2 linked regions of the Methylomagnum ishizawai genome follow. The protein of the gene in region 1 interacts with the protein of each later gene in a pairwise test. Links are inferred from orthologs where the notes say so. Each region holds a gene or a part of one and is shown on either strand. Other genes may lie near its edges.

The links.
Region 2: the proteins of B9N93_RS11425 (region 1) and B9N93_RS14165 interact in binary tests that used the Escherichia coli proteins (3 or more experiments, as listed by UniProt). The link is inferred for Methylomagnum ishizawai from one-to-one orthologs.

Annotation. Positions count from the first base shown.
Region 1 is NZ_FXAM01000001.1:2,569,624-2,573,342, forward strand. What follows is about bases 108-3,509. They hold B9N93_RS11425 (2-oxoglutarate dehydrogenase E1 component), read right to left. Parts: upstream 3,137-3,509; coding sequence 308-3,136; downstream 108-307. Other genes in these bases: odhB (2-oxoglutarate dehydrogenase complex dihydrolipoyllysine-residue succinyltransferase), read right to left, coding at 108-333; B9N93_RS11430 (EAL and HDOD domain-containing protein), read left to right, coding at 3,477-3,509. Also shown: more of odhB, read right to left, coding at 1-107; more of B9N93_RS11430, read left to right, coding at 3,510-3,719. UniProt on the Escherichia coli protein: E1 component of the 2-oxoglutarate dehydrogenase (OGDH) complex which catalyzes the decarboxylation of 2-oxoglutarate, the first step in the conversion of 2-oxoglutarate to succinyl-CoA and CO(2).
Region 2 is NZ_FXAM01000001.1:3,194,587-3,197,799, forward strand. What follows is about bases 24-2,919. They hold B9N93_RS14165 (ATP-binding cassette domain-containing protein), read right to left. Parts: upstream 2,473-2,919; coding sequence 574-2,472; downstream 24-573. Other genes in these bases: B9N93_RS14155 (universal stress protein), read right to left, coding at 24-33; B9N93_RS14160 (hypothetical protein), read right to left, coding at 46-549; B9N93_RS14170 (YcxB family protein), read right to left, coding at 2,513-2,919. In the rest of the region: more of B9N93_RS14155, read right to left, coding at 1-23; more of B9N93_RS14170, read right to left, coding at 2,920-3,037. UniProt on the Escherichia coli protein: Genetic data indicate it may be involved in ribosome assembly or function.

The sequences.
Region 1 (3,719 bases):
CGGCGGGAATTCGGGCCGGGGTTCCGGGGCGGCGGCGGGCGGCGGGGCGCTGGGCTTGGGGGGTTCCGGCACCGGGGCCGCGGCCGCGGGCTTGGCCTCGGTGTCGATGACGGCCAGCAATTCGCCGCTGGTCACCACATCGCCCTTGTGGCGGAGGATTTCCAGCAGGACGCCGTTTTCCGGCACCGGCACTTCCAGCACGACCTTGTCGGTTTCGAGGTCGATGAGGTTGTCGGACTTTAGGACCGGGTCGCCGGGCCGCTTGTGCCAGTCGAGCAGGACGGCGTCGCTGACGGATTCCGGGAGGTTAGGGACTGTGACTTCTATGCGCATGGACGATCCTGACGGATTGTTGAGGGTTCACGGCCCGGAACAGCGCGTCTTCCACGACTTTCTTCTGCTGTTCCAGGTGGCGGTGGAATTGGCCCACGGCGGGCGCGGCGGACATGGGGCGCCCCGCGTAGCCGAGGAGGATGTCTTTTTCCAGGAGGGATAGGAAACGGTGCTTGATCTGGTGCCAAGCGCCCTGGTTCTCGGGTTCTTCCTGGCACCAGACCAGTTCCCTGAGGTTGTTGAACGGGGAGAGCTGTTCCAGGAAATAATCGAATGGGAACGGATAGAGTTGCTCGATGCGGATCAGGGCGACATGTTCCAGATGTTCCTTGCGGCGGGTTTCCAACAGGTCGTAGAACACCTTGCCGGAACACAGCACCACGCGGGTGATCTTGTCGGGATCGTGCGGGTCGATCTCGCCGATGACGTTGTGGAAATGGCCCCGCGTCAGGTCTTCCAGGGGCGAGATCGCCAGCTTGTGCCGCAACAGGCTTTTCGGGGTCATCACGATCAAGGGCTTGCGGTAGCGCCGCACCAGTTGCCGCCGCAGCAGGTGGAAAATCTGGGCCGGGCTGCTCGGCACGCAGACCTGCACGTTCTGCTCGGCGCACAGTTGCAGGTAGCGTTCCAGCCGGGCCGAGGAATGCTCCGGTCCCTGGCCTTCGTAGCCGTGGGGCAGCAGCATGGTGAGGGCGCACAAGCGGCCCCATTTGGTTTCGCCGGAGGTGATGAACTGGTCGATGACGACCTGGGCGTTGTTGGCGAAATCGCCGAACTGGGCTTCCCAGATCACCAGGGTCTCGGGTTCGGAACTGGCGTAGCCGTACTCGAAGCCCAACACGCCTTCCTCCGACAACAGGGAGTCGTAGATATGGAATTTGCCGCCTGGCCCGTCCAGATGGTGCAACGGGACGTGGGCCGCGCCATTGTCCTGGTCGTACAGCACGGCGTGGCGGTGGAAGAAGGTGCCGCGCCCCACGTCCTGGCCGCTGATGCGGACGTTGTAGCCTTCTTTCAGCAGGGAGGCGTAGGCCAGGGTTTCGGCGAAGCCCCAGTCCATCGGGATTTCCCCGGTCGCCATCTTGCGGCGGCTGTCCATGACGGCGGCGGTCCTGGAATGCAGCGAGAAACCGTCCGGCACGCGGGCGATCTGTCCGGCCAGGCCGCGGGCGGTGTCGAGGTCCAGGGTCGAATCGTAGTCCACGCTCCATTCCGCGCCCAGATAGCGGTCCCAACTGGTTTTCAGGTAGCTGGCGGCGTCCGGCAGCACCGGGCGCGACACGATCTCGTCGCGCTTGAGCGAACCCTGGTAGTCTTCCTCCATGCCCAGTTCGTCCTCGCGGCTGATGACGCCCGCCTGGATCAAGGTTTCGGCGTAGAGCCGCCGCACCGGCGGATGCTGGCGGATGAAGCGGTACATGGCGGGTTGCGTCACCGCCGGCTCGTCGGCTTCGTTATGGCCGTGGCGGCGGTAGCAGATCAGGTCGATCACCACGTCGCGCTTGAACCTCATGCGATAATCGACCGCTAGCTGGGTCACGAACAGCACGGCCTCGGGGTCGTCGCCGTTCACATGGAACACGGGTGCCTGGACCATGTTGGCCACGTCGGTGCAGTACAGCGTGGAGCGGGCGTCGAACGGGTTGCTGGTGGTGAAGCCGATCTGGTTGTTGATGACGATGTGGATACTGCCGCCGGTGGTGTAGGCGCGGGTTTCGGCCATGTTGAGGGTTTCCATCACCACGCCCTGCCCGGCGAAGGCGGCGTCGCCATGCACCAACACCGCCAGCACCCCGGTTTCGCCGTCGCCGTCGCGGCGGTCCTGGCGGGCGCGCACCGAGCCTTCCACCACCGGGCTGATGATTTCCAGGTGCGAGGGATTGAAGGCCATGGCGAGGTGCAGCGGACCCTTGGGCGTTTGCAGGTCGGAGGAAAAGCCCATGTGGTATTTCACATCGCCCGCGCTGGCGTGGGGCGGGGCGCTGGTGTAGGTGCCCTCGAATTCCTGGAACAGGGAACCCGGTTTCTTGCCCAGGATGTTGATGAGGACGTTGAGGCGTCCGCGGTGGGCCATGCCGATCACGATTTCCTGCGTGCCCTGGTCGCCGGCCCGCTGGATCAACTCGTCGAGCAGCGGGATCATGCTTTCCGCGCCCTCCAGCGAGAAGCGCTTCTGGCCCACGTATTTGCGGTGCAGGTATTTCTCGATGCCCTCGGCGGCGGTCAGCATCCTCAAGAGCCAGCGCTGGGATTCGGCGTCGGGCAAGGCCCAGGTGGTGGCGGTTTCCAGCCGTTCCCGCACCCATTGCTTGATCTCGCTATCGACGATATGCATGTACTCGGAACCGATGGCCCCGCAGTAGGTGCGCTTGAGCCGGGCGATGATCTCGCGCAGCGGCAGTTTCTTGGAGCCGCGCATGATATCGACGTAGAACGGGCGGTCGAGGTCGGCGGCGTCGAGGCCGTAGTGGGCCGGGTCCAGGTCCGGCAGGGCGGGGGGCGGGGCGAGCTTGAGGGGATTGTTGTCCGCCGCCTGGTGGCCGCGGGTGCGGTAATGGTAGATGAGCCGGTCCACGGCGGCCTGCTTGCGCAGGGCTTCCTCGATATCGGCGGGCATCGTCGCCGTGGGCGGGGTGGCGGGATGCAGGCGCACCGGTTCTTGGATGGACTTGAATTTCTCGCGCCAACTGGGATCGACCGATTCGGGATCGCGCTGGAAACGTTCGTACAGGTCTTCGAGGAAACCGACGTTATCCTCCGCGCAAGCGGAGGACTCTTCGAATAGGTATTTGAGCGTGTTCATATTGCCGTCTTGGAATATCCACTGGGTGTCTTCGATGGGTGGCCGGGACCGCGTGGCCCGGTGGGGTGGCCCCATGGCAGGTATGATGTGGTGGTGCCGCCTGGGCGGAGGTCCAGGCACGGATACGGGATGGGGCTGGGGCGGTGCGGGGCACCGGTCGGAAAGGCGTAGGTCGGCGCAACGGATGGGGGACGTGGCTGTTGGGTCATTGGGGTGTGTGGCCGTCCGGCGTTTACTTTAGATTGTAGGACTAGAGCCGCAACAAATCGACCCTAACCTTGTCGCGGGGCGATTCATTGCTTACCCTCAAGGCGTGGCTTGGACCAGCGGAGTGAACGATATGTTCGATGGCATGGTGGGTCGTTTACCGATTTTCGACCGGGGCTTGGAGGTGTTCGGCTATGAGCTGAGGTTTTGCGACCGGGCAGCCCTGCGCCGGGGCGGGGGCGGCGTGGCCGGGCCGGAGACCTTGCGCGAGGCCAGCCATTGCCTGTCCCTGGCCGATTTGGTCGGTGGTGGCCGGGCCTTGGTCCGGGTGCCGTCCGATGGCTTGGCCGCTTGCGCCGAATGGGGCTGGCCCAAG
Region 2 (3,213 bases), 620 kb from region 1 along the record:
ATCGGCCCCTAACAAGATATGTCGGTAATTCATGCCCGGCCTCGCTCAACCTGGGTTGGAAAACAATAGGTCCATCAGTTCGACACTGCCCGCCATATAGGCCAAGGCCAAACCGAGTCCCAGCGCGTAGGACGAGGACAAGGCCTGGCGCAACACATGGCCGATGATCGCGATCTGCCACAACAGGAGCAGCGTCACCACCGTCAACACCAGCTCCCTGCTCTCCCCGGACCAGCGCGACCACACCAACAGCGGTAAGGCCAGGGCGCTGATCAGGGTATCGCAACCCAGGGCGGCGGTGAAAGTCTGCAAATACCGGGGGGTTTGATGGGCCAGGACCAGGACGATCCACAGGAACCCGGCCAGCAGCCCGATCCCCACCAAGGATTGCGCGATGCCCTCCAGCCAATCGACATCCAACAGGGCCAAGGCCAGCGCCACCGCCAGGTTGGTGGCCGCGACCAAGCCCAGCAGGAAGATCGAGGCCGGCACATCGCGCGGGCCTTTATTGAACAAGGCGACATCCAGGAACAACCTAATCAACGGCACCGGGGCGTCCTCCGCACGGCCACATCAAGACTCCATGCCTTCGGCCTCGGCGGCTTCCAAGGCTTCGCCCGCTTCCAGCCAAGCGCCTTCGGCTTCCTCCAGGGATTTCTCGACGCCCGCCTTTTCCAGCAGCACGGCTTGCAAGCGGGCCTTGGCCTCGGCCAGATATAGCTCGGGATCGGCCAATCGGGTTTCCAAGGCTTGCTTCTGGGCGGCGAATTTTTCCATGGCCGCTTCGGCCTTTTCCAAGGCGAGGCGCAAAGGCCGCAGCGCCTTGCGACGGTCGGCGTCGGATTTGCGCTGGTCCTTGCGCGAGGGCGCGGCAGGTTTGGCGCTATCGCTATCGCGGGCGTTGCGGCGGGCGGACAGCCACAGCCGGTAATCGTCCAGATCGCCCGAGAATACATCCATGACGCCATCCGCCACCAGCCAGAAATCATCGGCCACGGTACGTAGCAAATAGCGGTCGTGCGAGACCACGATCAAAGCGCCCTGGTAATCCTGTAGCGCCAGGCTCAGGGCGTCGCGGGCATTGAGGTCGAGATGGTTGGTGGGTTCGTCGAGCAGGAGCAGATTGGGCCGCTGGTAGATCAACAAAGCCAGGGCCAGCCGGGATTTTTCGCCGCCCGAGAACGGCGCGATGGGGTCGAGGGCTTGGTCGCCCCGGAAGCCGAAACCGCCTAGGAAGTTGCGTAAATCCTTCTCGGTGGCCTTGGGATCGAGCTTTTGCAGATGCCAAAGGGCGCTGTGCTCGGGCCGCAGTTGTTCGAGTTGGTGCTGGGCGAAATAGCCGATCCTGAGGTCCTGCGCTGCCAGCCGCTGGCCCGCCAGCAAGGGCAGTTCGCCCGCCAACAGTTTGACCAGGGTGGATTTACCCGCGCCGTTCGGACCCAAAAGACCGATACGGTCGCCCGGATTCACCGTGAGCTTGGCACCGCTGAAAATAGTCTTGTCGCCATAACCACCGGCGGCATCGTCTAGCTTGAGCAGCGGGGACGGCAGTTTTTCCGGCGGCAGGAAGGCGAACTCGAACGGCGAATCGACCTGGGCCTGGGCGATCAATTCCATGCGGGACAGCGCCTTCAACCGGCTTTGCACCTGCCGGGCCTTGGTGGCCTGGGCGCGGAAGCGGTCCACGAAAGAACGCACATGGGCGATTTCGCGCTGTTGGCGGTCGTAGGAGGCTTGTTGCTGGGCCAGGATTTCGGCGCGGCGGGTCTCGAACGCCGAATAATTGCCGGTGTAGAGCGTCAAGCCTTGATGCTCGATATGGAGGATGTGGTCGGTGAGGTCGTCGAGGAAATCGCGGTCGTGCGAAATCAGGAGCAAGGTGCCGGGATAGACCGACAGCCAATCCTGGAGCCAGATGACGGCGTCGAGATCGAGATGGTTGGTGGGTTCGTCCAGCAGCAACACGTCGGAACGGCACATCAGGGCTTGCGCCACATTCAACCGCATCCGCCAACCGCCGGAGAATTCCGACACCGCCCGCCGCTCGTCGCCCGGCGCGAACCCGAGTCCGTTCAACAGCTTGGCGGCGCGAGCCGGGGCGTCGTAGCCGCCCACCGCCTCGAAACGGCCATGGGCATGAGCCAGGGCCACGCCATCGTTGGCGGCTTCCGCCTGCCGGAGTTCGGCCTCGATCTGGCGCAGTTCGCGGTCGCCGTCCATGACGTAATCCAGCGCCGTGCTGGCACTGGCCGGGGTTTCCTGGGCTACATGGGCGATTTCCAGGCCGGGCGGCATGGAAAACTCGCCGGTTTCGGGATGCAGCGTGTCCAGCAACAGACCGAATAGGCTGGACTTGCCCGCGCCGTTGGCCCCGGTGATGCCGACCTTCTCGCCCTTGTGGATAGTGAACGAGGCATTCTCGAACAACAGGCGCTGTCCACGCCGCAACGCCACGGCCTTGAAATTGATCATACCCAGCCCACCCCGCCGCCCGGTGCCGCCGCCGTCCGCATCAGGCGGCCTGTTCGAGGCGGGCGTCGGCGTCCTTGAGGAACTCCCGCAAATCCCCGGTTTTCACGGTCGCGTAGGGCACGATCAGGGCCGTATCCAAGGTCACGAAAATGAAGACATAGCCCTTGATCACATCGATGCGGAGGATATCGGCCCAGGACACCCGCGATTCGCCGACGCGGCTGACCTCGACCAGGGCATCTTGCTCCGAACGCAGCTTGTACTTGCCGAGGATGGCGGCCATGTCCGCGTCCGAATACATCCTGCGGATGCGCTGGCGCATCTGCCATTTGAGGAATACCGGCGTCAGCAAGCCCCAAGCCACGGCGGTGACGGCGACATAGATCGCGGATAGCGTGTCCTGATAGTAGAACCAGAGGAACATGGACAACACCGCCAAAACGCCCGGCACGATCCCCTGATGGCGGCGCAGGACTTTTTGCAGCCCTTGGGAATTCTTGAGTTGGTGGTCGTTGAAAGCGAGCAAATCCTGCTCGCGCACTTCGTATTCGATCTCGGTCATCATCACACCCTGGTTAATCCCGCCCCGCCCCCGGTGCTGGCCTGGGGGGAGCGTTTTATCGTAGCTATGCGGATACGGCGGACGCGATGGCATCGGCCCGGCGCGAAAAAACCGCTAGTATACGCAATTCCATTTCACCGCGCCCCGCCCTGGCCGCTTGGCCCGATGACACGGGGTCG